Regions from separate parts of the Escherichia sp. MAL-1 genome, predicted to be linked through region 3. Evidence: predicted binding sites of a transcription regulator. Region 3 holds the regulator's gene; each other region holds the start of a gene.

Region 1 (10,045 bases), 370 kb from region 3:
TTGCCGTTTACGCATGCTGATTCATGCAGCGCCATCCAGCCATTGATTGTCGGTGATAACAGCCGTGCGTTACAACTGGCAGAAAAACTGCGCCAGCAAGGCTGCTGGGTCACGGCGATTCGCCCGCCAACCGTACCCGCTGGTACTGCGCGACTGCGCTTAACGCTAACCGCTGCGCATGAAATGCAGGATATCGACCGTCTGCTGGAGGTGCTGCATGGCAACGGTTAATAAACAAGCCATTGCAGCGGCATTTGGTCGGGCAGCCGCACACTATGAGCAACATGCAGATCTACAGCGCCAGAGTGCTGACGCCTTACTGGCAATACTTCCACAGCGTAAATACACCCACGTACTGGACGCGGGTTGTGGACCTGGCTGGATGAGCCGCCACTGGCGGGAACGTCACGCGCAGGTGACGGCCTTAGATCTCTCGCCGCCAATGCTTGTTCAGGCACGCCAGAAGGATGCCGCAGACCATTATCTGGCGGGAGATATCGAATCCCTGCCGTTAGCGACTGCGACGTTCGATCTTGCATGGAGCAATCTCGCAGTGCAGTGGTGCGGTAATTTATCCACGGCACTCCGCGAGCTGTATCGGGTGGTGCGCCCCAAAGGCGTGGTCGCGTTTACCACGCTGGTGCAGGGATCGTTACCCGAACTGCATCAGGCGTGGCAGGCGGTGGACGAGCGTCCGCATGCTAATCGCTTTTTACCGCCAGATGAAATCGAACAGTCGCTGAACGGCGTGCATTATCAACATCATATTCAGCCCATCACGCTGTGGTTTGATGATGCGCTCAGTGCCATGCGTTCGCTGAAAGGCATCGGTGCCACGCATCTTCATGAAGGGCGCGACCCGCGAATATTAACGCGTTCGCAGTTGCAGCGATTGCAACTGGCCTGGCCGCAACAGCAGGGGCGATATCCTCTGACGTATCATCTTTTTTTGGGAGTGATTGCTCGTGAGTAAACGTTATTTTGTCACCGGAACGGATACCGAAGTGGGGAAAACTGTCGCCAGTTGTGCACTTTTACAAGCCGCAAAGGCAGCAGGCTACCGGACGGCAGGTTATAAACCGGTCGCCTCTGGCAGCGAAAAGACCCCGGAAGGTTTACGCAATAGCGACGCGCTGGCGTTACAGCGCAACAGCAGCCTGCAGCTGGATTACGCAACAGTAAATCCTTACACCTTCGCAGAACCCACTTCGCCGCACATCATCAGCGCGCAAGAGGGCAGACCGATAGAATCATTGGTAATGAGCGCCGGATTACGCGCGCTTGAACAACAGGCTGACTGGGTGTTAGTGGAAGGTGCTGGCGGCTGGTTTACGCCGCTTTCTGACACTTTCACTTTTGCAGATTGGGTAACACAGGAACAACTGCCGGTGATACTGGTAGTTGGTGTGAAACTCGGCTGTATTAATCACGCGATGTTGACTGCGCAGGCAATACAACACGCCGGACTGACTCTGGCGGGTTGGGTGGCGAACGATGTTACGCCTCCGGGAAAACGTCACGCTGAATATATGACCACGCTCACCCGCATGATTCCCGCGCCGCTGCTGGGAGAGATCCCCTGGCTTGCAGAAAATCCAGAAAATGCGGCAACCGGAAAGTACATAAACCTTGCCTTGTTGTAGCCATTCTGTATTTGGTTAAATTGCGAGCGAGATCGCGTCTTCGATTGACTGCAATTTAACCAATTAAATTCTAAAATAATCACGAAAAAAATTTTACTTCCGCCTCATGCGGCGAATGTGGGAATTGCCCAGGCGGCGGGGGATAGGGGCTGGAGACAGTTATCCACTATTCCTGTGGATAACCATGTGTATTAGAGTTAGAAAACACGAGGCAAGCGAGAGAATACGCGGCTTGCACGCGAATTGGCGTTAAAGACGGCTCAAAGAAATATCTTTTATTTTTTAACTGGTTAGATAAATGCAATGGCAGTCACTGAACAGGCATCTCTTGCCATAAAACTGTCATCACTCATCTTGACAAATGTTAAAAAAGCCGTTGCTTTGGGGATAACCCGGTAAGGCCGGAGTTTTATCTCGCCACAGAGTAAATTTTGCTCATGATTGACAGCGGAGTTTACGCTGTATCAGAAATATTATGGTGATGAACTGTTTTTTTATCCAGTATAATTTGTTAGCATAATTAAGTACGACGAGTAAAATTACATACCTGCCCGCCCAACTCCTTCAGGTAGCGACTCATGAGTAAACCGTTCAAACTGAATTCCGCTTTTAAACCTTCTGGCGATCAGCCAGAGGCGATTCGACGTCTCGAAGAGGGGCTGGAAGATGGCCTGGCGCACCAGACGTTACTTGGCGTGACTGGCTCAGGGAAAACCTTCACCATTGCCAATGTCATTGCTGACCTTCAGCGCCCAACCATGGTACTTGCGCCCAACAAAACGCTGGCGGCCCAGCTGTATGGCGAAATGAAAGAGTTCTTCCCGGAAAACGCGGTGGAGTATTTCGTCTCCTACTACGACTACTATCAGCCGGAAGCCTATGTACCGAGTTCCGACACTTTCATTGAGAAAGATGCCTCGGTTAACGAACATATTGAGCAGATGCGTTTATCCGCCACCAAAGCGATGCTGGAGCGGCGTGATGTGGTTGTGGTGGCGTCTGTTTCCGCGATTTATGGTCTGGGCGATCCTGATTTATATCTCAAGATGATGCTCCATCTCACGGTCGGTATGATTATCGATCAGCGCGCGATTCTGCGCCGACTGGCGGAGCTGCAATACGCTCGTAATGATCAAGCATTCCAGCGTGGTACTTTCCGCGTTCGTGGCGAGGTGATAGATATCTTCCCGGCAGAATCGGATGACATTGCACTTCGCGTGGAACTGTTTGACGAGGAAGTGGAACGATTGTCGTTATTTGACCCGCTGACCGGGCAGATTGTTTCCACTATTCCACGTTTTACCATCTACCCGAAAACGCACTACGTCACACCGCGCGAGCGCATCGTACAGGCGATGGAGGAGATCAAAGAAGAGCTGGCCGCCAGACGCAAAGTGCTGTTGGAAAACAACAAACTGCTGGAAGAGCAGCGGCTGACCCAGCGTACCCAGTTTGATCTGGAGATGATGAACGAGCTGGGCTACTGTTCGGGGATTGAAAACTACTCGCGCTTCCTCTCCGGTCGTGGACCGGGTGAGCCACCGCCGACGCTGTTTGATTACCTCCCTGCTGATGGGCTGCTAGTGGTCGATGAATCTCACGTCACCATTCCACAAATTGGCGGCATGTATCGCGGTGACCGGGCGCGTAAAGAGACACTGGTGGAGTACGGCTTCCGCCTGCCATCAGCGCTGGATAACCGTCCGCTTAAGTTTGAAGAGTTCGAAGCATTAGCGCCGCAAACCATCTATGTTTCGGCGACGCCGGGTAATTACGAGCTGGAAAAATCCGGCGGCGATGTGGTGGATCAGGTGGTGCGTCCAACCGGATTGCTTGACCCGATTATCGAAGTGCGGCCGGTGGCGACACAGGTTGATGATCTTCTTTCGGAGATTCGTCAGCGAGCGGCAATTAACGAACGCGTACTGGTCACCACACTGACCAAGCGGATGGCGGAAGATCTTACCGAATATCTCGAAGAACATGGCGAGCGCGTGCGTTATCTTCACTCAGATATCGACACCGTCGAACGTATGGAGATTATCCGCGACTTGCGTCTGGGTGAGTTCGACGTGCTGGTAGGGATCAACTTACTGCGCGAAGGTCTGGATATGCCGGAAGTGTCGCTGGTGGCGATCCTCGACGCTGACAAAGAAGGCTTCCTGCGTTCCGAACGTTCGTTGATCCAGACCATTGGTCGTGCGGCACGTAACGTTAACGGTAAAGCGATTCTCTACGGCGATAAGATCACCCCATCAATGGCGAAAGCGATTGGCGAAACCGAACGTCGCCGCGAGAAACAGCAGAAGTACAACGAGGAACACGGAATTACGCCGCAAGGCTTGAACAAGAAAGTGGTCGATATCCTGGCGCTGGGGCAGAACATTGCCAAAACCAAAGCGAAGGGCAGAGGAAAATCGCGCCCGATTGTTGAGCCGGATAATGTGCCGATGGATATGTCGCCTAAAGCGTTGCAGCAGAAAATCCATGAGCTGGAAGGGTTGATGATGCAACACGCGCAGAATCTGGAGTTCGAAGAAGCGGCGCAAATTCGTGACCAGTTGCATCAGCTGCGTGAGCTGTTTATCGCGGCATCGTAACAGGATAGCGAAGAAGACTGATGACAAACGGAAAACAGCCTGATGCGCTACGCTTATCAGGCCTACATTTTCTCCGCAATATATTGAATTTGCGCGGTTTGTAGGCCGGATAAGGCGTTCACGCCGCATCCGGCATAAACAACGCGCACTTTGTCTTCAATAGGAAGCCGGAATTTTCCTTCGGATTTCCGTTAACCTAAAGCCTGTAACGCCTTTTCCAGCGCGTTATGTAACAACTGGCGGTCATGACGATACGGAATATCGCTGGCCTCCAGTACCTCCTGGATCACAATCCGCTCTTTCACCGCCGAGACATCCACTTTTGGCCCGACGATGACCGCATCAATGACCTTTTTACCAACATACTGCTCCATAATTGCCAGCTTGCTTTCCAGCTTCAAATTAGCCGCAGGTAAACTCAACTCACGCCCCAGATTGCCGATATAAACCATCGGCGCTGGCGTGCGGCGTAATGCCTGGGCGATTTCCTTCAGCAGCAGAATTGGCATCAGGCTGGTATAAAAACTGCCAGGCCCAATAATGATGAGATCCGCTTCATTGATAGCGTGAACCGCCTCACGCGTTGCGGGTACATTAGGCGTTAACAATAACTCTTGAATCGGCGTAGTTAACTGGTCGATATTGACCTCGCCGTAAACTTCATGCCCCTGATCGTCAATCGCCATCAGATCAACAGGATGCTCTGACATTGGAATCAAATGCGTATCCACTTTCAGCAGATTACGAATTAAATTGATGGCTTCCAGAGGCCGCACGCTAAGGTGATCCAGCGCCTTTAACATCAAGTTTCCGAGATTATGACCGGAAAGTTCGCCATTGCCACCAAAACGGTATTCAAACATCGCGGAGGCGACGCTCGGTTCCGTTATCAGCTGATTGAGGCAGTTGCGCATATCGCCCCAGGCAATGCCGCCTTCTGAACGGCGAATACGCCCCGTCGAGCCACCATTATCGGTGGTGGTGACGATACCCGTTAAACGAGAACCCAAAGACGAAAGTGATGAGAGAACGCGTCCCAGTCCATGCCCTCCGCCGAGAGCAACGACACGATCAAGATCAGCCAGCGTACGATTGCGCATATAGTTTCCTGGAGTCAGATTATCCGCGCTACAGTAGCGCAAATTGCGGGGAAACAGCAATTAACCTGCCAATATTGAGGATACAAACTATTTTCTTCTACCTCTAAAGGACGATGCACGCTATGCCGCCCTGATGATGTATATCAAAGTAAAACTGCCATTTTCCCTTATTCTGTAGCGAAATAGCACGATCATGACGCTATATACATGATTACATAGCGAAAGTGTGGATGGTAAAAATCTCATTTACACGCTAGTATCGGCTTAACCACTAAACACTCTAGCCTCTGCACCTGGGTCAACTGATACGGTGCTTTGGCCGTGACAATGCTCGTAAAGATTGCCACCAGGGCGAAGGAAGAAATGACTTCGCCTCCCGTATCTGGAAAGGTGTACATGGCTTCACAACTGACTGATGCATTTGCGCGTAAGTTTTACTACTTGCGCCTGTCGATTACCGATGTGTGTAACTTTCGTTGCACCTACTGCCTGCCGGATGGCTACAAACCGAGCGGCGTCACCAATAAAGGCTTTCTTACCGTCGATGAAATTCGCCGGGTTACGCGCGCCTTCGCCAGTCTGGGCACCGAAAAAGTGCGCCTGACAGGAGGAGAGCCGTCTTTACGCCGCGACTTTACCGATATCATCGCCGCTGTGCGGGAAAACGACGCTATCCGCCAGATTGCGGTCACCACCAATGGTTACCGTCTGGAACGCGATGTGGCGAACTGGCGCGATGCGGGACTTACTGGCATTAACGTCAGTGTCGACAGTCTGGACGCCCGCCAGTTTCACGCTATTACCGGGCAGGATAAATTCAACCAGGTCATGGCAGGGATTGATGCTGCATTTGAGGCCGGTTTTGAGAAGGTCAAAGTCAATACCGTGCTGATGCGTGATGTTAATCATCACCAGCTCGACACCTTTCTGAACTGGATCCAGCATCGCCCTATCCAGCTGCGTTTCATCGAACTGATGGAAACGGGCGAGGGCAGTGAGCTCTTCCGTAAGCATCACATCTCTGGTCAGGTTCTGCGTGACGAGCTACTGCGTCGCGGCTGGATCCACCAATTACGTCAACGCAGCGACGGTCCCGCGCAAGTCTTTTGCCATCCGGATTACGCCGGAGAGATTGGCCTTATCATGCCGTATGAAAAAGACTTCTGCGCCACTTGCAACCGCCTGCGCGTTTCCTCCATTGGTAAACTCCATCTCTGCCTGTTTGGTGAAGGCGGCGTTAACCTGCGCGATCTGCTGGAAGACGATGCCCAGCAACAGGCGCTGGAAGCGCGTATTTCAGCGGCGCTGCGGGAGAAGAAACAGACCCATTTCCTGCATCAAAACAACACCGGTATTACGCAAAACTTATCGTACATTGGCGGCTAAAACGTCAAAAGGAGAGATCAGATGAGTCAGGTAAGCACTGAATTTATCCCGACCCGTATTGCTATTCTTACGGTTTCTAATCGGCGCGGTGAAGAAGACGATACCTCCGGTCACTATTTGCGCGATTCGGCGCAAGAAGCGGGCCATCACGTTGTCGATAAAGCCATTGTGAAAGAAAACCGCTACGCTATTCGCGCTCAGGTATCTGCGTGGATCGCCAGCGACGATGTACAAGTGGTGTTGATTACGGGTGGTACTGGCCTGACGGAAGGTGATCAGGCTCCCGAAGCATTGCTGCCGTTGTTCGACCGTGAAGTTGAAGGTTTTGGTGAAGTGTTCCGTATGTTGTCGTTTGAAGAGATTGGCACTTCCACGTTGCAATCTCGTGCGGTAGCGGGCGTCGCTAACAAAACGCTGATTTTCGCCATGCCGGGTTCGACCAAAGCGTGCCGTACCGCATGGGAAAATATCATCGCGCCGCAGTTGGATGCCCGTACGCGTCCGTGTAATTTCCATCCACATTTGAAGAAATAAGTATGTCGCAACTGACCCATATCAACGCCGCTGGCGAAGCGCACATGGTGGATGTCTCCGCCAAAGCGGAAACCGTGCGTGAAGCGCGGGCGGAAGCCTTTGTCACCATGCGCAGCGAGACGCTGGCGATGATTATTGATGGTCGCCACCACAAAGGCGACGTATTTGCCACTGCGCGTATTGCCGGTATTCAGGCGGCAAAACGCACCTGGGATCTGATCCCGCTCTGTCATCCGCTGATGCTCAGCAAAGTTGAAGTCAATTTACAGGCCGAGCCGGAGCACAATCGGGTGCGTATAGAAACCTTATGCCGCCTGACCGGGAAAACCGGTGTCGAAATGGAAGCATTAACCGCGGCCTCCGTGGCGGCGCTGACCATTTATGACATGTGCAAAGCGGTGCAAAAAGATATGGTGATTGGTCCGGTACGTTTGCTGGCGAAGAGCGGCGGCAAGTCGGGTGACTTTAAGGTGGAAGCGGATGATTAAAGTTCTTTTTTTCGCCCAGGTGCGCGAGTTGGTGGGAACAGATGCAACCGAAGTGGCTGCGGATTTCCCAACTGTTGAAGCGTTACGCCAGCACATGGCTGCGCAGAGCGATCGCTGGGCGCTGGCGCTGGAAGATGGCAAATTACTGGCTGCCGTCAACCAGACGCTGGTGAGTTTTGACCATCCGCTGACTGACGGCGACGAAGTAGCTTTCTTCCCGCCGGTAACCGGAGGTTAAGATGGCAGAAACCAAAATTGTTGTTGGTCCGCAGCCGTTCAGCGTAGGAGAAGAGTACCCGTGGCTGGCGGAGCGTGACGAAGACGGTGCGGTAGTCACCTTTACTGGTAAGGTGCGCAACCATAACCTGGGCGACAGCGTCAACGCATTAACCCTCGAACACTATCCGGGGATGACTGAAAAAGCACTGGCAGAAATTGTTGATGAAGCGCGTAACCGCTGGCCGCTGGGGCGCGTCACTGTGATTCACCGCATCGGGGAATTATGGCCGGGCGATGAAATCGTTTTTGTCGGTGTCACCAGTGCGCATCGCAGCAGTGCGTTTGAAGCCGGGCAGTTTATTATGGATTATCTCAAAACCCGCGCACCGTTCTGGAAGCGTGAAGCCACGCCGGAAGGCGACCGCTGGGTCGAAGCTCGGGAGAGCGATCGGCAGGCGGCAAAACGCTGGTAGTTTTTTGTTAGCCGGATAAGGCACCGCTGCGTCCGGCAATTTCACCGCTCAGTACATGCGTTTACGCTGCGTCGATGCACAGCCTCATCATTTTGCAGTATCCTTAAGATATTCCTAATATCTTCAGGAGATCGTCATGGACAGATTCCCACGTTCTGATTCAATTGTACAACCCCGGGCTGGCTTGCAGACTTATATGGCGCAAGTCTATGGCTGGATGACCGTTGGCTTGTTGCTGACCGCATTTGTTGCCTGGTATGCAGCTAATTCTGCGGCAGTGATGGAGCTGTTGTTCACTAACCGTGTCTTTTTAATCGGTCTGATCATCGCGCAATTAGCATTGGTTATTGTGTTATCAGCGATGATTCAAAAGCTGAGCGCAGGTGTAACGACTATGCTCTTTATGCTTTATTCGGCGCTGACGGGTCTTACGCTTTCCAGTATTTTCATTGTCTATACCGCTGCTTCTATCGCCAGTACTTTCGTCGTTACTGCCGGGATGTTCGGCGCAATGAGCCTGTATGGTTACACCACGAAGCGCGATCTAAGCGGCTTTGGCAATATGCTGTTTATGGCGTTAATCGGCATTGTGCTGGCATCGCTGGTCAACTTCTGGCTGAAAAGCGAAGCGTTGATGTGGGCAGTCACCTACATCGGCGTGATTGTCTTTGTCGGATTGACGGCGTATGACACCCAGAAACTGAAAAATATGGGTGAGCAGATTGATACCCGCGACACGTCGAACCTGCGCAAATATTCCATTCTTGGCGCGTTAACCTTGTATCTGGACTTCATCAACCTGTTCCTGATGTTGCTGCGGATCTTCGGCAACCGCCGTTAATTCTTTTTCACCATCAATATCCCGGCCATGTGTCGGGATTTTTTTTCTTACTAAAAACGACACTTAACAAGTACCAGGTATAAAATACGCCTTATGGACGAGCGGAAGCGTTTTCCGTATCCATAAATACAAAAGTATTTTGTATGCGTGGGTTTAAATTTATTCATGATGAATATTAATATTTTTTCTAAGGATAACTAAAAGAATGGAATCATACTCGCAAAACAGCAATAAATTAGATTTTCAGCACGAGGCCAGGATATTAAACGGTATATGGCTCATTACCGCTTTAGGTTTGGTGGCAACCGCAGGACTAGCCTGGGGAGCTAAGTATCTCGAAATTACGGCAACCAAATATGATTCACCACCAATGTATGTCGCCATAGGGTTATTATTACTTTGTATGTATGGCTTAAGTAAGGATATCAACAAGATAAATGCCGCCATCGCGGGCGTAATATATCTGTTTTTACTCTCTTTGGTGGCGATTGTCGTTGCAAGTTTAGTTCCTGTATATGCCATTATCATCGTGTTCAGCACTGCGGGCGCGATGTTTTTAATCAGTATGCTGGCCGGTTTATTATTTAATGTTGATCCTGGTTCTCACCGTTTTATCATTATGATGACGTTGACAGGGTTGGCCCTGGTAATCATCGTGAATGCGGCATTAATGAGTGAACGGCCCATTTGGGTAATAAGTTGCTTAATGATTGTGTTATGGCCAGGCATTATCTCGCATGGACGAAATAAGCTCCTTGAAC
Region 2 (10,045 bases), 1.2 Mb from region 3:
TCGCGTTAGCCACAATAAAATGATCACCGATATAGGCTTCGCCCTGCGAGGTCAGACGAACTGCTGTTCCGCCGGTGTGATCACCATAATAACGACCGGTAATGACTCCAACTTATTGATAGTGTTTTATGTTCAGATAATGCCCGATGACTTTGTCATGCAGCTCCACCGATTTTGAGAACGACAGCGACTTCCGTCCCAGCCGTGCCAGGTGCTGCCTCAGATTCAGGTTATGCCGCTCAATTCGCTGCGTATATCGCTTGCTGATTACGTGTAGCTTTCCCTTCAGGCGGGATTCATACAGCGGCCAGCCATCCGTCATCCATATCACCACGTCAAAGGGTGACAGCAGGCTCATAAGACGCCCCAGCGTCGCCATAGTGCGTTCACCGAATACGTGCGCAACAACCGTCTTCCGGAGCCTGTCATACGCGTAAAACAGCCAGCGCTGGCGCGATTTAGCCCCGACATAGCCCCACTGTTCGTCCATTTCCGCGCAGACGATGACGTCACTGCCCGGCTGTATGCGCGAGGTTACCGACTGCGGCCTGAGTTTTTTAAGTGACGTAAAATCGTGTTGAGGCCAACGCCCATAATGCGGGCTGTTGCCCGGCATCCAACGCCATTCATGGCCATATCAATGATTTTCTGGTGCGTACCGGGTTGAGAAGCGGTGTAAGTGAACTGCAGTTGCCATGTTTTACGGCAGTGAGAGCAGAGATAGCGCTGATGTCCGGCGGTGCTTTTGCCGTTACGCACCACCCCGTCAGTAGCTGAACAGGAGGGACAGCTGATAGAAACAGAAGCCACTGGAGCACCTCAAAAACACCATCATACACTAAATCAGTAAGTTGGCAGCATCACCACAAATCCCAATAATTAAGTTATTGGGATTTGTCTGGTGAATTATTTGTCGCTATCTTTTCCCGCCAGCAGTTTATCCAGCTCATCACCGCCTACATGACGGAAATCCTGACCCTTCACGTAGTAGAAGATAAACTCACAAATATTCTGGCAGCGGTCGCCGATACGTTCGATTGAACGCGCACAGAACAGCGCGGTAAGTACGCTCGGAATAGTGCGCGAATCTTCCATCATGTAGGTCATCAGTTGACGAACAATACCTTCGTATTCCTGATCGACTTTTTTATCTTCACGATAAATACGTACCGCTTCGTCAATGTCCATCCGCGCGAACGCGTCCAGCACGTCGTGCAGCATCTGGATGGTATGACGGCCCAGCGACTCCAGACTTACCAGCAACGGCTGATGCTGCTGGGAGAATTTCTCCAGCGCAGTACGGCAGATTTTGTCCGCCACGTCGCCAATACGCTCCAGCTCGGCAATGGTTTTACTGATCACCATAACCAGTCGCAGGTCGCTCGCCGTCGGCTGACGTTTGGCGATAATGCGCACGCAGGCTTCATCGATCGCCACTTCCATCATGTTGACGTTCTTGTCGCCTTCGATCACGCGCTTCGCCAGATCGCTGTCCTGGTTATGCATCGCGGTGATTGCATCAGAAAGCTGCTGCTCCACCATGCCGCCCATGGTCATCACCTGCGTGCGGATACTTTCCAGTTCGGCGTTGAACTGGCCGGAAATATGTTTATTAAGATTGAGACTGTCCATAACGCACTCCTGAATCAACCGTAACGACCGGTGATGTAGTCTTCTGTTTGTTTCTTCGCTGGCTTGGTGAACAGATCGTCCGTGTTGCTGAACTCAATCAATTCGCCCAGGTACATAAACGCCGTGTGGTCGGAACAACGCGCAGCCTGCTGCATGTTGTGGGTGACGATCACCACGGTGTAATCCTGCTTCAGTTCGGTGATCAGCTCTTCAATACGCCCGGTAGAGATGGGGTCGAGCGCCGAACACGGTTCGTCGAGCAGCAGCACTTCCGGGCGAATGGCGATACCACGCGCAATGCACAGACGCTGTTGCTGACCACCAGAGAGAGAGTAACCGCTCTGGTGCAATTTATCTTTGGTTTCGTTCCACAATGCGGCTTTGGTCAATGCCCACTGCACGCGCTCGTCCATGTCGGCACGGGAGAGCTTCTCAAACAGACGAACGCCAAAAGCGATGTTGTCGTAGATGGACATCGGAAACGGCGTCGGTTTCTGGAACACCATGCCCACTTTCGCACGCAGCAGGGCGATATCCTGAGAGTTGGTCAGGATGTTGTCGCCATCAAGCAGAATTTCACCTTCCGCACGCTGCTCCGGGTACAGTTCAAACATTTTGTTGAAGGTACGCAGCAGCGTCGATTTACCGCAGCCGGACGGCCCGATAAACGCCGTTACCTGGTTTTTAGCGATATCCAGGTTGATGTTTTTCAGGGCATGGAATTTGCCGTAGTAGAAGTTCAAATTACGAACCTGAATTTTACTCGGGGCAGTTTCAACCATACTCATTGCAATCTTTTCCTCATCGTGCCTGATGCACTTCGCGAATCAGGCTTACCGTAGGCCGGATCAGGCGTTCACGCCGCATCCGGCAAAGTGTTAACCGTGTACAGAGTCAAAAAGGCGCTCGGTCGGTCCCCTCGCCCCTCTGGGGAGAGGGTTAGGGTGAGGGGAAAACCGTGTCAGCAATATCAACCGTGTTTATTCTTCGCGAAAACAACGCGCGCCAGAATGTTCAGCAGCAGTACGCACAGGGTAATGATCAATACCCCGGCCCAGGCCAGCTGCTGCCATTCCGCAAACGGGCTCATCGCAAACTTAAAGATCGTCACCGGCAGGTTGGCGATCGGCTGCATCATGTCCGTGCTCCAGAACTGGTTGGAGAGCGCGGTAAACAGCAGCGGCGCGGTTTCACCAGCAATACGGGCAATCGCCAGCAGGATACCGGTCATGATCCCGGACACCGACGCTTTCAGCGTGATCGCGGAGATCATCTTCCACTTCGGTGTACCCAGCGCATAAGCCGCTTCACGCAGGCTGTCCGGCACCAGTTTCAGCATGTTCTCGGTGGTGCGGATAACAATCGGCACCTGCAACAGCGCCAGCGCAATCACGCCCGCCCAGCCGGAGAAGTGCTCCATCTGCGCCACCACAATGGTGTAAACAAACAGACCAACCACAATCGATGGCGCAGAGAGCAGAATGTCGTTAATGAAGCGAATCACTTCTGCCAGCCAGGATTTACGACCATATTCAGCCAGATAAATCCCCGCCATAATGCCCAGCGGCGTACCGAATACCGTGGCCCACAAAATTAACAGGCCGCTACCTGCCAGGGCGTTCGCCAGACCACCACCTTCCGTATTGGGCGGCGGCGTCATTTCAGTGAACAGCGCCAGCGACATACCGTCGATACCGCGGGTGATGGTGGACATTAAAATCCAGATCAGCCAGAACAGACCGAAGGCCATCGTCGCCATTGAGAGCGTCAGTGCAATACGGTTCTTGAGGCGGCGACGCGCCTGCATTTTGCGGCGGGATTCAGCCAGCGCCGCATTGGTTTGCATTTCAACCATAGCCATTAGCGTGCCCCCTCATACTTAGCCAGGCGCATAATCATAAACTTCGATGCGGCGAGGACGATGAAGGTAATCACAAACAGGATCAGGCCCAGTTCCATCAGTGCGGCAACGTGCAGACCGGATTCCGCTTCCGCAAATTCGTTCGCCAGTGCAGAGGTGATACTGTTGCCCGGCATATACAGCGAGGCGCTGTCGAGCTGGTAGGTGTTACCGATGATAAAGGTCACCGCCATGGTTTCACCGAGCGCGCGGCCCAGCCCCAGCATGATGCCGCCGATAACACCATTTTTGGTGAACGGAAGAACGATACGCCAGATAACTTCCCAGGTGGTGCAGCCAATACCGTAGGCCGACTCTTTCATCATCACCGGGGTTTGTTCGAACACATCGCGCATTACCGCCGCAATGTACGGAATAATCATGATGGCGAGGATCACGCCTGCCGCGAGGATACCGATACCAAATGCAGGGCCAGAGAACAGCGCGCCAACAATCGGAATATTCGACATGATATTGCCGACCGGCTCCTGGAAGTAAACGGCGAACAGCGGCGCAAAGATAAACAGGCCCCACATGCCGTAAACGATACTTGGAATGGCTGCCAGCAGCTCAATGGCGATACCCAGCGGGCGTTTCAGCCAGCCGGGCGCAAGCTCAGTCAGGAACAGGGCGATACCGAAACTCACCGGGACGGCGATCAGCAGCGCGATAAACGAAGTCACCAGCGTACCGTAGATCGGCACCAACGCCCCGTAGATATCGTTCGGTGCATCCCACTCTTTGGTCCACAGGAAAGCCAGACCAAATTTCTGAATGCTCGGCCAGGAGGAGATGATCAGAGAGACAATAATGCCACCCAACATCAATAGCACAATCAGCGCCGCCAGTTTTACCAGCACGCTGAAAATTATGTCGCCCTTTTTACCCGGTGGGTTAAAAGCAGGCTTGGTTGCAGCCATAAGTTACTCTTCAGTTAAACGCGTTTACAAAGTCATTTTGTAATGCCGGATAAGCCGTTAATGCCTTATCCGGCCTGGAGTTTTATTAGTACAGCGGCTTACCGCTACTGTCTTTAATATTGGTCTTCCACGCAGCGCGAACCTGTTCAACGACGCTATCCGGCAGGCTGGCATAATCCAGGTCGTTCGCCTGTTTAGCCCCGGTTTTGTACGCCCAGTCGAAGAACTTCAGCACTTCTGTGCCTTGTTCTGGTTTCTTCTGATCTTTGTGGATCAGAATGAACGTGGTAGAGGTAATAGGCCATGCATCTTCGCCTTTCTGGTTGGTCAGATCCTGAGCGAAGGTTTTGCTCCAGTCTGCACCTTTTGCTGCATTAGCGAAGTTTTCTTCGGTCGGACTAACCGGTTTACCATCAGCGGAGATCAGTTTGGTGTACGCCAGGTTGTTCTGCTTAGCGTAAGCATATTCAACGTAACCAATTGCACCCGGCAGACGCTGAACGAACGCGGCGATACCGTCATTACCTTTACCGCCCAGACCGATCGGCCATTTTACGGTAGAGCCAGTACCAACGTTGTTTTTCCACTCTTCGTTCACTTTCGCCAGGTAGCTGGTGAAGACGAAGGAAGTCCCGGAGCCATCTGCGCGGCGTACTACAGCAATGTTCTGTGAAGGCAGTTTCAGACCAGGATTCAGTTTGGCGATGGCTTCATCATCCCACTTCTTGATTTTGCCCAGGTAGATGTCGCCGAGGGTTTTACCATCCAGCACCAGTTCGCCAGACTTCAGCCCTGGAATGTTAACAGCCAGCACCACGCCGCCAATCACGGTCGGGAACTGGAACAGGCCTTCCTGAGCCAATTTTTCATCAGACAGCGGCGCGTCAGAGGCACCAAAATCAACGGTATTAGCGATAATCTGTTTTACGCCACCGGAAGAACCTATACCCTGGTAGTTAACTTTATTACCGGTTTCTTTCTGGTAAGTGTCAGCCCATTTGGCATACACCGGCGCAGGGAAGGTTGCACCTGCACCTGTCAGGCTTGCTTCTGCAAACACAGAGAAAGCGCTCATCGATAAGGTCGCGGCGACAACAGTTGCGACGGTGGTACGCATAACTTTCATAATGTCTCCTGGGAGGATTCATAAAGCATTGTTTGTTGGCTACGAGAAGCAAAATAGGACAAACAGGTGACAGTTATATGTAAGGAATATGACAGTTTTATGACAGAGAGATAAAGTCTTCAGTCTGATTTAAATAAGCGTTGATATTCAGTCAATTACAAACATTAATAACGAAGAGATGACAGAAAAATTTTCATTCTGTGACAGAGAAAAAGTAGCCGAAGATGACGGTTTGTCACATGGAGTTGGCAGGATGTTTGATTAAAAACATAACAGGAAGAAAAATGCCCCGCTTACGCAGGGCATCCATTTATTACTCAACCGTAACCGATTTTGCCAGGTTACGCGGCTGGTCAACGTCGGTACCTTTGATCAGCGCGACGTGATAAGCCAGTAGCTGCAGCGGAACGGTGTAGAAGATTGGTGCAATCACCTCTTCCACATGCGGCATCTCGATGATGTGCATGTTATCGCTACTTACAAAACCCGCATCCTGATCGGCGAAGACATACAACTGACCGCCACGCGCGCGAACTTCTTCAATATTGGATTTTAGTTTTTCCAGCAATTCGTTGTTCGGTGCAACGACGATAACCGGCATATCGGCATCAATCAGCGCCAGCGGACCGTGTTTCAGTTCACCTGCAGCGTAGGCTTCAGCGTGAATGTAAGAGATCTCTTTCAGCTTCAATGCGCCTTCCAGCGCGATTGGGTACTGATCGCCACGGCCCAGGAACAGCGCGTGATGTTTGTCAGAGAAATCTTCTGCCAGAGCTTCAATGCGTTTGTCCTGAGACAGCATCTGCTCAATACGGCTCGGCAACGCCTGCAGACCATGCACAATGTCATGTTCAATGGAGGCATCCAGACCTTTCAGGCGAGACAGCTTCGCCACCAGCATCAACAGCACAGTTAACTGAGTGGTGAATGCTTTAGTGGATGCCACGCCGATTTCTGTACCCGCGTTGGTCATTAGCGCCAGATCGGATTCGCGCACCAGAGAAGAACCCGGAACGTTACAGATTGCCAGTGAACCAAGGTAACCCAGCTCTTTCGACAGACGCAGGCCAGCCAGGGTATCCGCGGTTTCGCCAGACTGTGACAAGGTGATCATCAGGCTGTTACGACGCACGGCAGATTTGCGATAGCGGAATTCAGAGGCGATTTCGACGTCGCACGGAATACCTGCTAGCGATTCAAACCAGTAGCGGGAAACCATACCGGAGTTATAAGAAGTACCACAGGCGAGGATCTGAATATGCTCAACCTTCGACAGCAGTTCGTCGGCGTTCGGTCCCAGCTCGCTTAAATCAACCTGACCGTGGCTGATGCGTCCGGTAAGGGTGTTTTTGATCGCGTTCGGCTGTTCGTAGATCTCTTTCTGCATGTAGTGACGGTAAATGCCTTTATCGCCCGCGTCATATTGCAGATTGGATTCGATATCCTGACGTTTTACTTCCGCGCCAGTTTTATCGAAGATGTTTACCGAACGGCGAGTGATTTCCGCAATATCGCCCTCTTCAAGGAAGATAAAGCGACGGGTCACCGGCAACAGCGCCAGCTGGTCAGAAGCGATAAAGTTTTCGCCCATCCCCAGGCCAATCACCAGCGGACTACCAGAACGTGCCGCCAGCAGGGTATCCGGGTGACGGGAGTCCATGATCACTGTACCGTACGCACCACGCAGCTGCGGGATAGCACGCAGAACGGCCTCACGCAGAGTCCCGCCTTGTTTCAGCTCCCAGTTCACCAGATGGGCAATCACTTCGGTGTCGGTTTCAGAAACGAAGGTATAGCCACGCGCTTTTAGCTCTTCACGCAGCGGTTCATGGTTTTCGATGATGCCGTTATGCACCACCACAATGTGTTCAGAAACATGCGGATGCGCATTCACTTCTGAAGGTTCACCGTGGGTCGCCCAGCGAGTGTGAGCAATACCAGTGCCGCCATGCAGAGGATGTTCTTCCGCTGCCTGTGCCAGCATCTGGACTTTACCGAGGCGACGCAGGCGGGTCATATGACCTTCTGCATCAACAACGGCCAGACCGGCAGAGTCATATCCGCGGTATTCCAGACGACGTAAACCTTCAAGAAGGATTTCTGCTACATCACGTTGCGCGATCGCGCCAACAATTCCACACATAGTTTTTGATTCCGATTTATATCGTTGTCGGTCAACCTGTATGCCCGTTTTTTCGGGCGCCCCGAGCCTTGTAGAGAGTGGGGTTATTTTTATAGTTACTGCTTGTGGGAGGGAGATTATGTTATCTCCTCATCCCATGTGACCGGGTTAGCCGGCCAGAATCACTTTTTCTTTACCGGACGACGCCAGCCTTCTTTCTGAGTCTGCGGCACACGGCTGATAGCTAATGCATTTTCGCCGACATTACGCGTCACAGTTGTACCCGCAGCAATGGTCGCGCCTTTGCCTACTGTTACCGGGGCCACCAGCTGAGTGTCGGAACCAACAAACACATCGTCGCCGATAATGGTCTTAAATTTATTCGCACCATCGTAGTTGCAGGTAATGGTTCCCGCGCCGATGTTAACGTTATCGCCAATTTCCGCATCGCCCAGGTAAGTCAGATGACCAGCTTTCGAGCCTTTACCCAGACGCGCTTTTTTCATCTCAACGAAGTTACCGACGTGAGCACCTTCCAGCAACTCAGCACCAGGACGCAAACGGGCAAACGGGCCAATGGTACAGGCCGCTGCCAGATTCGCATCTTCCACAACGGTATACGGACTGATTTCGCAATCATCGCCAATCACGCTGTTTTTAATCACGCAACCGGTGCCAATTTTCACGCGATGACCGAGAGTCACGTTGCCCTCGATGATAACGTTAGTATCAATTTCAACATCGCGCCCGTGAGTTAGCGTACCACGCAGATCAAAACGCGCTGGATCGCGCAGCATAACGCCTGCTAACAGCAGTTTTTCAGCCTGTTCGGACTGATAAACACGCTCCAGACGGGAGAGTTGCAGGCGGTTATTCACGCCTTCTACTTCGCTTAAACGTTGCGGATGAACGGCGACGATTTCACGCCCTTCCTGATACGCCAGCGCAATAATGTCGGTGATGTAGTATTCGCCCTGAGCATTATTGTTGGTCAGCTTCGCCAGCCAGCGTTTCATATCTGCGCCGTTGGCAATCAGAATGCCGGTGTTGATCTCCTGAATCTGACGCTGCTCGTCGGTGGCATCTTTGTGCTCAACAATGCCGGTAACTTTGCCGTTTTCACGGGTGATACGTCCATAACCGGTCGGATCATCCAGTTTCACCGTCAGCAGACCAATGCCACCCTGCGGTTTAGCATCACGCAGACGCTGGAGTGTTTCGACAGAGATCAGCGGCACGTCGCCGTAGAGCATTAAAATGTCTTCATCATCGGCAAAGAAAGGTGCGGCCTGCTGCATTGCATGACCCGTACCCAGCTGCTCTGCCTGAAGCACCCAGTTAAGGTTGTCGTCTTTCAGCGCCTGTTTTAGCAGATCGCCGCCGTGACCGTACACCAGGTGAACGTGCGCTGCGCCTAATTCATTCGCAGCATCAATGACATGCTGAACCATCGCTTTCCCGGCAAGGGTATGCAGCACTTTCGGAAGATCGGAATACATGCGCGTGCCTTTGCCTGCGGCAAGGATCACTACGCTCATAGCATTATTCAACATACGCGTCCTGACTGTAATTTAAGAACGAATTTAAACCGCTTCACCTTGAAAAAACTACATTTTTTTCATCGTGAAATGGACAGAGGATAAATTGTTCAATAACGGATTATCCCCGCTGACGAAAGCGCCATTTTCGACCATCGTCACGCCTTTTGTCTGCAGAAAATTAAGGCAGTACCTTAATTTAAGCGTCAGGTGGATGTTTTTGCTCTTATTTCGATCAATGAATAAACAGGAAAACAGGGGGGTTTTATATCAGCAGGATCTATGTGAACGCTATTCAGGACGGGTCACACGCGCAAAAAAAAGCCAGCCTGTTTCCAGACTGGCTTTTGTGCTTTTCAAGCCGGTGTTACATCGCTTTTTTGGTCAACTCGATAACGCGCAGCTGCGCGATCGCTTTGGCCAGTTCCGCAGACGCCTGAGCGTAATCTACGTCGCCGTGAGAGCTGCTAATGTGCTCTTCAGCCTTACGTTTCGCTTCCATGGCTCGCGCTTCGTCGAGATCCTGGCCGCGAATTGCGGTGTCGGCCAGAACGGTCACGTTGCCAGGCTGCACTTCAAGAATGCCGCCAGACAGATAGATAAACTCTTCGTGACCGTGCTGTTTCACGATGCGAATCATACCAGGCTTAATGGCGGTGAGCAGCGGTGCGTGGCCAGGGTAGATCCCCAGTTCACCTTCGCTACCCGTTACCTGGATTTTCTCGACCAGACCAGAGAACATTTGTTGCTCTGCGCTGACGACGTCCAGGTGGTAAGTCATTGCCATATCACCCTCCGATTAAGGCG
Region 3 (10,045 bases):
TAACTGCGCCAGACGTTTTTGTTGGGGAACAATCTGTCCATGCAGCGCGACCAGGTGCTGACGCAGTGGGCGTTGCTCAGCATGTTGCGCCAGGGCGGTAGCAACTTCATCGGCGGTTAACGTCAACGTGATCGCCGCAAGCGCATTAAGTTTTTGCTCAGCATGGGTTAACTGTTGCTGCCATTGCCGCAGATGCTCGCGATCGCTGGTTTGTTGGGAGAACTGCGCACGCCAACCCGCCAGTTCGTTGTTCCACTGACGGAAGCGGTCGTGTTCCTGTAACCAGGTATTCAGGCTTTGTTGCTGCTGCTGTAATTCTGCTGACTGCTTCGCCGCGTGGTGGCGAATGCTCGCGCGAAGCGCCATTGTGCTCTGTAAGCGAGTATTTACTTCTTCAATCTGCTGGCGAGTATGCGCCAGCGCCGCGCTGTGTTCTGCGATGCGTTCCCAGTGCGGACGAAGATTTCGTGCCGGTTGTGCCAGACTGAGCGCTGCCAGTTGAGGTTGCGCTTTTTCTTCTTCGGCTAACGCCTGTTGCAAGGCCTGCTGACGGCGGCTGGCTTCTTGCTGCAATTCGTCCAGACGCGTTAACCAGTTTAGTGATTGTTGTTCTTGCTGCTGTGCGGTAAGTAACTGTTTTTCTTCGTCAGTAAGTACCTGCAAACTCGCTGTCAGCGATTGCACTTGTTCCGGCGTGAGCAACGCGACGCCGCTGGCCTGCGCTTGCAGCTTCTCCAGCTCAGTGCGGGCCGATTTGTGCTGCTCAAAAACCATCGCCGAGATTTGCCCGTAGATTTCAGTGCCGGTTAACTCCTCGAGCAATTCCGCGCGTTCTTTGGGTTTGGCATTCAGGAAGGCAGCAAATTGCCCCTGCGAAAGCAGCATCGAACGGGTGAAGCGCCCGTAATCCAGCCCGGTTAACGTCGCTGTCAGTTCCAGCTTATCTTTCACTTTGTCGGCGAGAATTTTGCCGTCGGCGCAGCGCGCCAGCTCTACGCGTGGCACCTGCAAATTACCGTCCGGCTGGTTACGCGCCCGATTCTGGCTCCAGAACGCGCGATACGCTTCACCTTTCACTTCAAACTCCACCTCCGCCAGACATTCAGCGGTATCGCGGGTCATGAGATCATTTTGCGATTGTGAAACGTTAGAGAGGCGCGGAGTTTCGTGATACAGCGCCAGACAAATGGCGTCCAGCAGGGTGGTTTTCCCCGCACCGGTTGGGCCGGTAATGGCAAACAGCCCGTTGCTGGCGAACGGCTCGCGGGTGAAATCAATCTTCCATTCGCCTTTTAATGAGTTCAGGTTTTTCAGGCGCAGGCTGAGAATTTTCATGCTTCGTGTTCTCCGGCGAGGCTATGCAACGTCGTGGCGAAAAGATGCTGCAGACGTTGCTGCTGCGATTCATCCAGTTCTTCCAGTGCCAGACGGCGATTGAACACCTCTTCGACGCTGAGTTCGCTGAGGGTTTCACGCTGTTGGCTGGCTAACACACGCTCGCGCTGTTCACGACTCCGACGTACCAGCAATACTTCGACAGGCAATGATTCGGTTAATGCCTGGATTTTGCGCTGAATATCATGCAGATACTCATCAGTAGTGATTTCGATATCCAGCCAGACAGGTGGCTCCTGTGATACATCGCGCCACTGTTCCAGCTGTTCGGTAATCGACGCCAGATCGCCTTTCAGCACCGCCATGGGTTGCGTTACCGGTACGTTCAGGTTTTCTACGCTCTCTAATTTGCCGTTTGAAAATGTCACCAGATGGACATATTTACTCTTACCGCATTCATCAAAACTTAGTGGAATGGGGGAGCCGCAATAGCGAACATGTTCCATGCCGCCAATAATCTGTGCGCGGTGAATATGCCCGAGCGCGATGTAGTCGGCTGGTGGAAAGTTTTGTGCCGGAAACGCGTCCAGCGTGCCAATATAAATGTCACGCACGGCGTCACTTTTACTGGCCCCCACGGTCGTTAAATGTCCCGTGGCGATGATGGGCAGAGGCTGATCGCCGCGCAGTTTGCAGGCATCGGCATAGTGTTGTTGGTAATAATCGGTAATCGCTGCCAGTAAATGCTGCTGTTTTTCAATACCGTTAAGCCCCGCCTGGCTGGTAATAATGTCACGCGGACGTAAAAACGGAATGGGGCACAGCACTGCGCCTGGCGTCCCGTCGCGACGAGGCAAGATTTGCGGCGCATGTCCGGCGCTGGCGACCACGGTAGTATTGAGGAACGCCATGATATCGCGCGATTCATTCAGCGTGGCGACCGAGTCATGGTTTCCTGCCAGTACCACCAGATGACAGCCAGTTTGCTGTAAATTGACAACAAAACGGTTGTATAACGTGCGGGCGTAACTGGGCGGCGAGCCGGTATCGAAAACATCACCGGCAACAATAATCGCATCCACCTGATGGGTTTGTGCTGTCTCCAGCAGCCAGTCAAGAAAAGCCTGATGTTCAGCTTCGCGGCTTTTACTGTAGAAGTTCTGGCCGAGATGCCAGTCTGAGGTGTGAAGGATGCGCATAACGGTTCCCTGGCGAAAAAGCATGGGCGCGATTATACCCAAACAGATGTGCCATTTGCTTTTTTCTGCGCCACGGAAATCAATAACCTGAAGATATGTGCGACGAGCTTTTCATAAATCTGTCATAAATCTGACGCATAATGACGTCGCATTAATGATCGCAACCTATTTATTACAACAGGGCAAATCATGGCGAGACGTATTCTGGTCGTAGAAGATGAAGCTCCAATTCGCGAAATGGTCTGCTTCGTGCTCGAACAAAATGGCTTTCAGCCGGTCGAAGCGGAAGATTATGACAGTGCTGTGAATCAACTGAATGAACCCTGGCCGGATTTAATTCTCCTTGACTGGATGTTACCTGGCGGCTCCGGTATCCAGTTCATAAAACACCTCAAGCGCGAGTCGATGACCCGGGATATTCCAGTGGTGATGTTGACCGCCAGAGGGGAAGAAGAAGATCGCGTGCGCGGCCTTGAAACCGGCGCGGATGACTATATCACCAAGCCGTTTTCGCCGAAGGAGCTGGTGGCGCGAATCAAAGCGGTAATGCGCCGTATTTCGCCAATGGCGGTGGAAGAGGTGATTGAGATGCAGGGATTAAGTCTCGACCCGACATCTCACCGAGTGATGGCGGGCGAAGAGCCGCTGGAGATGGGGCCGACAGAATTTAAACTGCTGCACTTTTTTATGACGCATCCTGAGCGCGTGTACAGCCGCGAGCAGCTGTTAAACCACGTCTGGGGAACTAACGTGTATGTGGAAGACCGCACGGTCGATGTCCACATTCGTCGCCTGCGTAAAGCACTGGAGCCCGGCGGGCATGACCGCATGGTGCAGACCGTGCGCGGTACAGGATATCGTTTTTCAACCCGCTTTTAACGCCTTGCTCATCGGACGCAGAGCAGGGCTTATGATTTCTTAACTGGAGTATCTTACGTGCTGGAACGGCTGTCGTGGAAAAGGCTGGTGCTGGAGCTGCTACTTTGCTGCCTCCCGGCTTTCATCCTGGGTGCATTTTTTGGTTACCTGCCCTGGTTTTTGCTGGCATCGGTAACAGGACTGCTTATCTGGCATTTCTGGAATTTATTGCGCCTTTCATGGTGGCTGTGGGTGGATCGCAGTATGACCCCGCCACCGGGGCGTGGTAGCTGGGAACCGCTACTATACGGCTTACACCAGATGCAGCTGCGAAATAAAAAACGCCGCCGTGAACTGGGCAATCTGATTAAACGCTTTCGTAGCGGCGCGGAGTCGCTGCCCGACGCGGTGGTGCTGACCACGGAAGAGGGCGGTATTTTCTGGTGTAACGGTCTGGCGCAACAAATTCTTGGTTTGCGCTGGCCGGAAGATAACGGGCAGAACATCCTTAACCTACTGCGTTACCCGGAGTTTACGCAATATCTGAAAACGCGTGATTTTTCTCGCCCGCTCAATCTGGTGCTCAACACCGGGCGGCATCTGGAAATTCGCGTCATGCCTTATACCCACAAACAGTTGCTGATGGTGGCGCGTGATGTCACGCAAATGCATCAACTGGAAGGGGCGCGGCGCAACTTTTTCGCCAACGTAAGCCATGAGTTACGCACGCCATTGACCGTGTTACAGGGTTACCTGGAGATGATGGATGAGCAGCCGCTGGAAGGCGCGGTACGCGAAAAAGCGTTGCACACCATGCGCGAGCAGACCCAGCGGATGGAAGGGCTGGTGAAGCAATTGCTGACGCTGTCGAAAATTGAAGCCGCGCCGACGCATTTGCTCAATGAAAAGGTTGATGTGCCGATGATGCTGCGCGTTGTTGAGCGCGAGGCTCAGACTCTGAGTCAGAAAAAACAGACATTTACCTTTGAGATAGATAACGGCCTCAAGGTGTCTGGCAATGAAGATCAGCTACGCAGTGCGATTTCGAACCTGGTCTATAACGCCGTGAATCATACGCCGGAAGGCACGCATATCACCGTACGCTGGCAGCGAGTGCCGCACGGTGCCGAATTTAGCGTTGAAGATAACGGACCGGGCATTGCACCGGAGCATATTCCGCGCCTGACCGAGCGTTTTTATCGCGTTGATAAAGCGCGTTCCCGGCAAACCGGCGGTAGCGGATTAGGGTTAGCGATCGTGAAACATGCGGTGAATCATCACGAAAGTCGCCTGAATATTGAGAGTACAGTAGGAAAAGGAACACGTTTCAGTTTTGTTATCCCGGAACGTTTAATTGCCAAAAACAGCGATTAATCCGCCTTTGTCATCTTTTATTGCCATAAGCCAGTCGATGCTGGCTTATTTTCTTTGCAGTCAAAATACGGGCGTTAGATTTTACAACGGTTGGTGATTTTTTGTTCGCATGATTAGCCATGTCTTTTTCACGGAAATAGTGTTTTATACTGGTTGGTGATTTCTTATCGCTATATACCTCTGGTTTTTAGATCCCTCCTTGCTTTAAAACGTTATAAGCGTTTAAATTGCGCTTCAGGTGCTGTCATACTGACTGCATTAACGCGGTAAATCGAAAAACTATTCTTCGCCGCGCCTGGTTGGGAGTATTTCCCGCTAAAATTGTTTAAATATACCGCTGTATCATCCCCAGGGATTGGCACAAAAATTTAACGTTACAACACCACATCCACAGGCAGTATGATTTATGACCCATCAATTAAGATCGCGCGATATCATCGCTCTGGGCTTTATGACATTTGCGTTGTTCGTCGGCGCAGGTAACATTATTTTCCCTCCAATGGTCGGCTTACAGGCAGGCGAACACGTCTGGACTGCGGCATTCGGCTTCCTCATTACTGCCGTTGGCCTGCCGGTATTAACAGTAGTGGCGCTGGCAAAAGTTGGCGGCGGTGTTGACAGCCTCAGCACGCCAATCGGTAAAGTCGCTGGCGTACTGCTGGCAACGGTTTGTTACCTGGCGGTGGGGCCGCTTTTCGCTACGCCGCGTACAGCTACCGTTTCTTTTGAAGTGGGGATTGCGCCGCTGACGGGTGATTCCGCGCTGCCGCTGTTTATCTACAGCCTGGTCTATTTCGCTATCGTTATTCTGGTTTCGCTCTATCCGGGCAAGCTGCTGGATACCGTGGGCAACTTCCTTGCGCCGCTGAAAATTATCGCGCTGGTCATCCTGTCTGTTGCCGCGATTGTCTGGCCGGCGGGTTCTATCAGCACGGCGACTGAGGCTTATCAAAACGCTGCGTTTTCTAACGGTTTCGTTAACGGCTATCTGACCATGGATACGCTGGGCGCAATGGTGTTTGGTATCGTTATTGTTAACGCGGCGCGTTCTCGTGGCGTTACCGAAGCGCGCCTACTGACCCGTTATACCGTCTGGGCTGGCCTGATGGCGGGTGTTGGTCTGACTCTGCTGTACCTCGCGCTGTTCCGTCTGGGTTCAGACAGCGCGTCGCTGGTCGATCAGTCTGCAAACGGCGCTGCTATTCTGCATGCTTACGTTCAGCACACCTTTGGCGGCGGCGGTAGCTTCCTGCTGGCGGCGTTAATCTTCATCGCCTGCCTGGTAACGGCAGTTGGCCTGACCTGTGCTTGTGCAGAATTCTTTGCCCAGTACGTACCGCTCTCTTATCGTACGCTGGTGTTTATCCTCGGCGGCTTCTCGATGGTGGTTTCTAACCTCGGCTTAAGCCAGCTGATCCAGATCTCCGTACCGGTGCTGACCGCTATTTATCCGCCGTGTATCGCACTGGTTGTATTAAGTTTTACACGCTCATGGTGGCATAATTCGTCCCGCGTGATTGCTCCGCCGATGTTTATCAGCCTGCTTTTTGGTATTCTCGACGGGATCAAAGCATCTGCATTCAGCGATATCTTACCGTCCTGGGCGCAGCGTTTACCGCTGGCCGAACAAGGTCTGGCGTGGTTAATGCCAACAGTGGTGATGGTGGTTCTGGCCATTATCTGGGATCGCGCGGCAGGTCGTCAGGTGACCTCCAGCGCTCACTAAATCACTGAACATTTGTTTTAACCACGGGGCTGCGATGCCCCGTGGTTTTTTATTGTGTTGATGGGTTAGGAATTGATGGAAAGTAAGAACAAGCTAAAGCGTGGGCTAAGTACCCGCCACATACGCTTTATGGCACTGGGTTCAGCAATTGGCACCGGGCTGTTTTACGGTTCGGCAGACGCCATCAAAATGGCCGGTCCGAGCGTGTTGTTGGCCTATATTATCGGTGGTATCGCGGCGTATATCATTATGCGTGCGCTGGGGGAAATGTCGGTACATAACCCGGCCGCCAGCTCTTTCTCGCGTTATGCGCAGGAAAACCTCGGCCCGCTGGCAGGTTACATTACCGGCTGGACCTACTGCTTTGAAATCCTTATTGTCGCCATCGCCGATGTGACCGCTTTTGGTATCTATATGGGTGTCTGGTTCCCGACGGTGCCGCACTGGATTTGGGTACTGAGCGTGGTGCTGATCATTTGCGCCGTAAACCTGATGAGCGTGAAGGTATTCGGTGAGCTGGAATTCTGGTTCTCGTTCTTTAAAGTCGCCACCATCATCATCATGATTGTCGCCGGTTTCGGCATCATCATCTGGGGGATTGGCAACGGCGGGCAACCGACCGGTATTCATAACCTGTGGAGCAACGGCGGCTTCTTCAGTAACGGCTGGCTTGGCATGGTAATGTCGTTGCAAATGGTGATGTTTGCTTACGGTGGGATCGAAATTATCGGGATTACCGCCGGTGAAGCGAAAGATCCTGAGAAATCGATACCGCGTGCGATTAACTCCGTGCCGATGCGTATTCTGGTGTTCTACGTCGGTACGCTGTTCGTCATTATGTCTATCTACCCGTGGAATCAGGTTGGCACTGCCGGTAGCCCGTTCGTGCTGACGTTCCAGCATATGGGCATTACCTTTGCCGCCAGCATTCTTAACTTTGTTGTGCTGACTGCTTCGCTGTCGGCAATTAACAGTGATGTATTTGGCGTAGGCCGTATGCTCCACGGTATGGCAGAGCAGGGCAGCGCGCCGAAAATTTTCAGCAAAACGTCGCGTCGCGGTATTCCGTGGGTTACGGTGCTGGTGATGACTACCGCGCTGCTGTTTGCGGTGTATCTGAACTACATCATGCCGGAAAACGTCTTCCTGGTGATCGCTTCGCTGGCAACCTTCGCCACGGTGTGGGTGTGGATTATGATCCTGCTGTCGCAAATTGCCTTCCGTCGCCGTTTGCCGCCAGAAGAAGTTAAGGCGCTGAAATTTAAAGTGCCGGGTGGGGTAGCAACGACCATCGGCGGGCTGATTTTCCTGCTCTTTATTATCGGGTTGATTGGTTATCACCCGGATACGCGTATCTCGCTGTATGTCGGTTTCGCGTGGATTGTTGTGCTGTTGATTGGCTGGATGTTTAAGCGTCGCCACGATCGTCAGCTGGCTGAAAACCAATAATACTTGCGTTCTGTAAGCCGGTTCAGGAGGAAATCCTGATCCGGCTATTCCGAAAGTTATCCGCCCCCGTCCTCCTCCCCCAAATATCCTTCAGATGATGAGTGATCCTGCATTAGGCTATGGCAAGGTGATCAGATTTTCATCACAGGGGAATTATGATGTTAAATGCATGGCACCTGCCGGTGCCCCCATTTGTTAAACAAAGCAAAGATCAACTGCTCATAACACTGTGGCTGACGGGCGAAGACCCACCGCAGCGCATTATGCTGCGTACAGAACACGATAACGAAGAAATGTCAGTACCAATGCATAAGCAGCGCAGTCAGCCGCAGCCAGGCGTCACCGCATGGCGTGCGGCGATTGATCTCTCCAGCGGACAACCCCGGCGGCGTTACAGTTTCAAACTGCTGTGGCACGATCGCCAGCGTTGGTTTACACCGCAGGGCTTCAGCCGAATGCCGCCGGCACGACTGGAGCAGTTTGCCGTCGATGTACCGGATATCGGCCCACAATGGGCTGCGGATCAGATTTTTTATCAGATCTTCCCTGATCGTTTTGCGCGTAGTCTTCCTCGTGAAGCTGAACAGGATCATGTCTATTACCATCATGCAGCCGGACAAGAGATCATCTTGCGTGACTGGGATGAACCGGTCACGGCGCAGGCGGGCGGATCAACGTTCTATGGCGGCGATCTGGACGGGATAAGCGAAAAACTGCCGTATCTGAAAAAGCTTGGCGTGACAGCGCTGTATCTCAATCCGGTGTTTAAAGCTCCCAGCGTACATAAATACGATACCGAGGATTATCGCCATGTCGATCCGCAGTTTGGCGGTGATGGGGCGTTGCTGCGTTTGCGACACAATACGCAGCAGCTGGGAATGCGGCTGGTGCTGGACGGCGTGTTTAACCACAGTGGCGATTCCCATGCCTGGTTTGACAGGCACAATCGTGGCACGGGGGGAGCTTGTCACAACCCCGAATCGCCCTGGCGCGACTGGTACTCGTTTAGTGATGATGGCACGGCGCTCGACTGGCTTGGCTATGCCAGCTTGCCGAAGCTGGATTATCAGTCGGAAAGTCTGGTGAATGAAATTTATCGCGGGGAAGACAGTATTGTCCGCCATTGGCTGAAAGCGCCGTGGAGTATGGACGGCTGGCGGCTGGATGTGGTGCATATGCTGGGGGAGGCGGGTGGGGCGCGCAATAATATGCAGCACGTTGCTGGGATCACCGAAGCGGCGAAAGAAACCCAGCCGGAAGCGTATATTGTCGGCGAACATTTTGGCGATGCACGGCAATGGTTACAGGCCGATGTGGAAGATGCCGCCATGAACTATCGTGGCTTCACATTCCCGTTGTGGGGATTTCTTGCCAATACCGATATCTCTTACGATCCGCAGCAAATTGATGCCCAAACCTGTATGGCCTGGATGGATAATTACCGCGCAGGGCTTTCTCATCAACAACAATTACGTATGTTTAATCAGCTCGACAGCCACGATACTGCGCGATTTAAAACGCTGCTCGGTCGGGATATTGCGCGCCTGCCGCTGGCGGTGGTCTGGCTGTTCACCTGGCCTGGTGTACCGTGCATTTATTACGGTGATGAAGTAGGACTGGATGGCAAAAACGATCCGTTTTGCCGTAAACCGTTCCCCTGGCAGGTGGAAAAGCAGGATACGGCGTTATTCGCGCTGTACCAGCGAATGATTGCGCTGCGTAAGAAAAGTCAGGCGCTACGTCATGGCGGCTGTCAGGTGCTGTATGCGGAAGATAACGTGGTGGTATTTGTCCGCGTGCTGAATCAGCAACGTGTACTGGTGGCAATCAACCGTGGCGAGGCCTGTGAAGTGGTGCTACCCGCGTCACCGTTTCTCAATGCCGTGCAATGGCAATGCAAAGAAGGGCATGGGCAACTGACTGACGGGATTCTGGCTTTGCCTGCCATTTCGGCTACGGTATGGATGAACTAACGTTTTATAACGCCTTGCGTGACGCCTGCGCCATCATCCGCGGATAAAACTGCCAGAAGCGGGTTTCGAGGGCGTCATAATGAGCGTCTAAATCGTACCAGGAGTCACGCAGGGCATCCAGACGTGGGCGG

What was found. Region 3 encodes PhoB, which activates phosphate uptake and scavenging genes when phosphate is short. Its sites were predicted from a motif close to CTGTCATAAAACTGNCNNAT; they were not measured.
Region 1: the regulator PhoB is predicted to act here: its motif matches at 1,972-1,991, upstream of uvrB (excinuclease ABC subunit UvrB).
Region 2: the regulator PhoB is predicted to act here: its motif matches at 5,665-5,684, upstream of pstS (phosphate ABC transporter substrate-binding protein PstS).

What each region holds. Positions count from the first base shown of each region.
Region 1 is NZ_CM129609.1:3,327,270-3,337,314, reverse strand. Features, by position in the region: gene bioF (8-amino-7-oxononanoate synthase) at 1-231, shown strand, start outside; gene bioC (malonyl-ACP O-methyltransferase BioC) at 218-973, shown strand; gene bioD (dethiobiotin synthase) at 966-1,643, shown strand; gene uvrB (excinuclease ABC subunit UvrB) at 2,222-4,243, shown strand; gene yvcK (uridine diphosphate-N-acetylglucosamine-binding protein YvcK) at 4,435-5,343, opposite strand; molybdenum cofactor riboswitch at 5,608-5,752, shown strand; gene moaA (GTP 3',8-cyclase MoaA) at 5,740-6,729, shown strand; gene moaB (molybdenum cofactor biosynthesis protein B) at 6,751-7,263, shown strand; gene moaC (cyclic pyranopterin monophosphate synthase MoaC) at 7,266-7,751, shown strand; gene moaD (molybdopterin synthase sulfur carrier subunit) at 7,744-7,989, shown strand; gene moaE (molybdopterin synthase catalytic subunit MoaE) at 7,991-8,443, shown strand; gene ACU8XX_RS16630 (Bax inhibitor-1/YccA family protein) at 8,580-9,284, shown strand; gene ACU8XX_RS16625 (Bax inhibitor-1/YccA family protein) at 9,490-10,045, shown strand, end outside.
Region 2 is NZ_CM129609.1:4,905,894-4,915,938, reverse strand. Features, by position in the region: partial or broken gene bglH (carbohydrate-specific porin BglH) at 1-97, opposite strand, end outside; one part of gene ACU8XX_RS24460 (IS1-like element IS1A family transposase) at 113-561, opposite strand; one part of gene ACU8XX_RS24460 (IS1-like element IS1A family transposase) at 561-810, opposite strand; gene phoU (phosphate signaling complex protein PhoU) at 907-1,632, opposite strand; gene pstB (phosphate ABC transporter ATP-binding protein PstB) at 1,647-2,420, opposite strand; gene pstA (phosphate ABC transporter permease PstA) at 2,603-3,493, opposite strand; gene pstC (phosphate ABC transporter permease PstC) at 3,493-4,452, opposite strand; gene pstS (phosphate ABC transporter substrate-binding protein PstS) at 4,538-5,578, opposite strand; gene glmS (glutamine--fructose-6-phosphate transaminase (isomerizing)) at 5,892-7,721, opposite strand; gene glmU (bifunctional UDP-N-acetylglucosamine diphosphorylase/glucosamine-1-phosphate N-acetyltransferase GlmU) at 7,883-9,253, opposite strand; gene ACU8XX_RS24420 (F0F1 ATP synthase subunit epsilon) at 9,606-10,025, opposite strand.
Region 3 is NZ_CM129609.1:3,695,342-3,705,386, reverse strand. Features, by position in the region: gene sbcC (exonuclease subunit SbcC) at 1-1,335, opposite strand, end outside; gene sbcD (exonuclease subunit SbcD) at 1,332-2,534, opposite strand; gene phoB (phosphate response regulator transcription factor PhoB) at 2,724-3,413, shown strand; gene phoR (phosphate regulon sensor histidine kinase PhoR) at 3,471-4,766, shown strand; gene brnQ (branched-chain amino acid transporter carrier protein BrnQ) at 5,173-6,492, shown strand; gene proY (proline-specific permease ProY) at 6,568-7,941, shown strand; gene malZ (maltodextrin glucosidase) at 8,097-9,914, shown strand; gene acpH (ACP phosphodiesterase) at 9,919-10,045, opposite strand, start outside.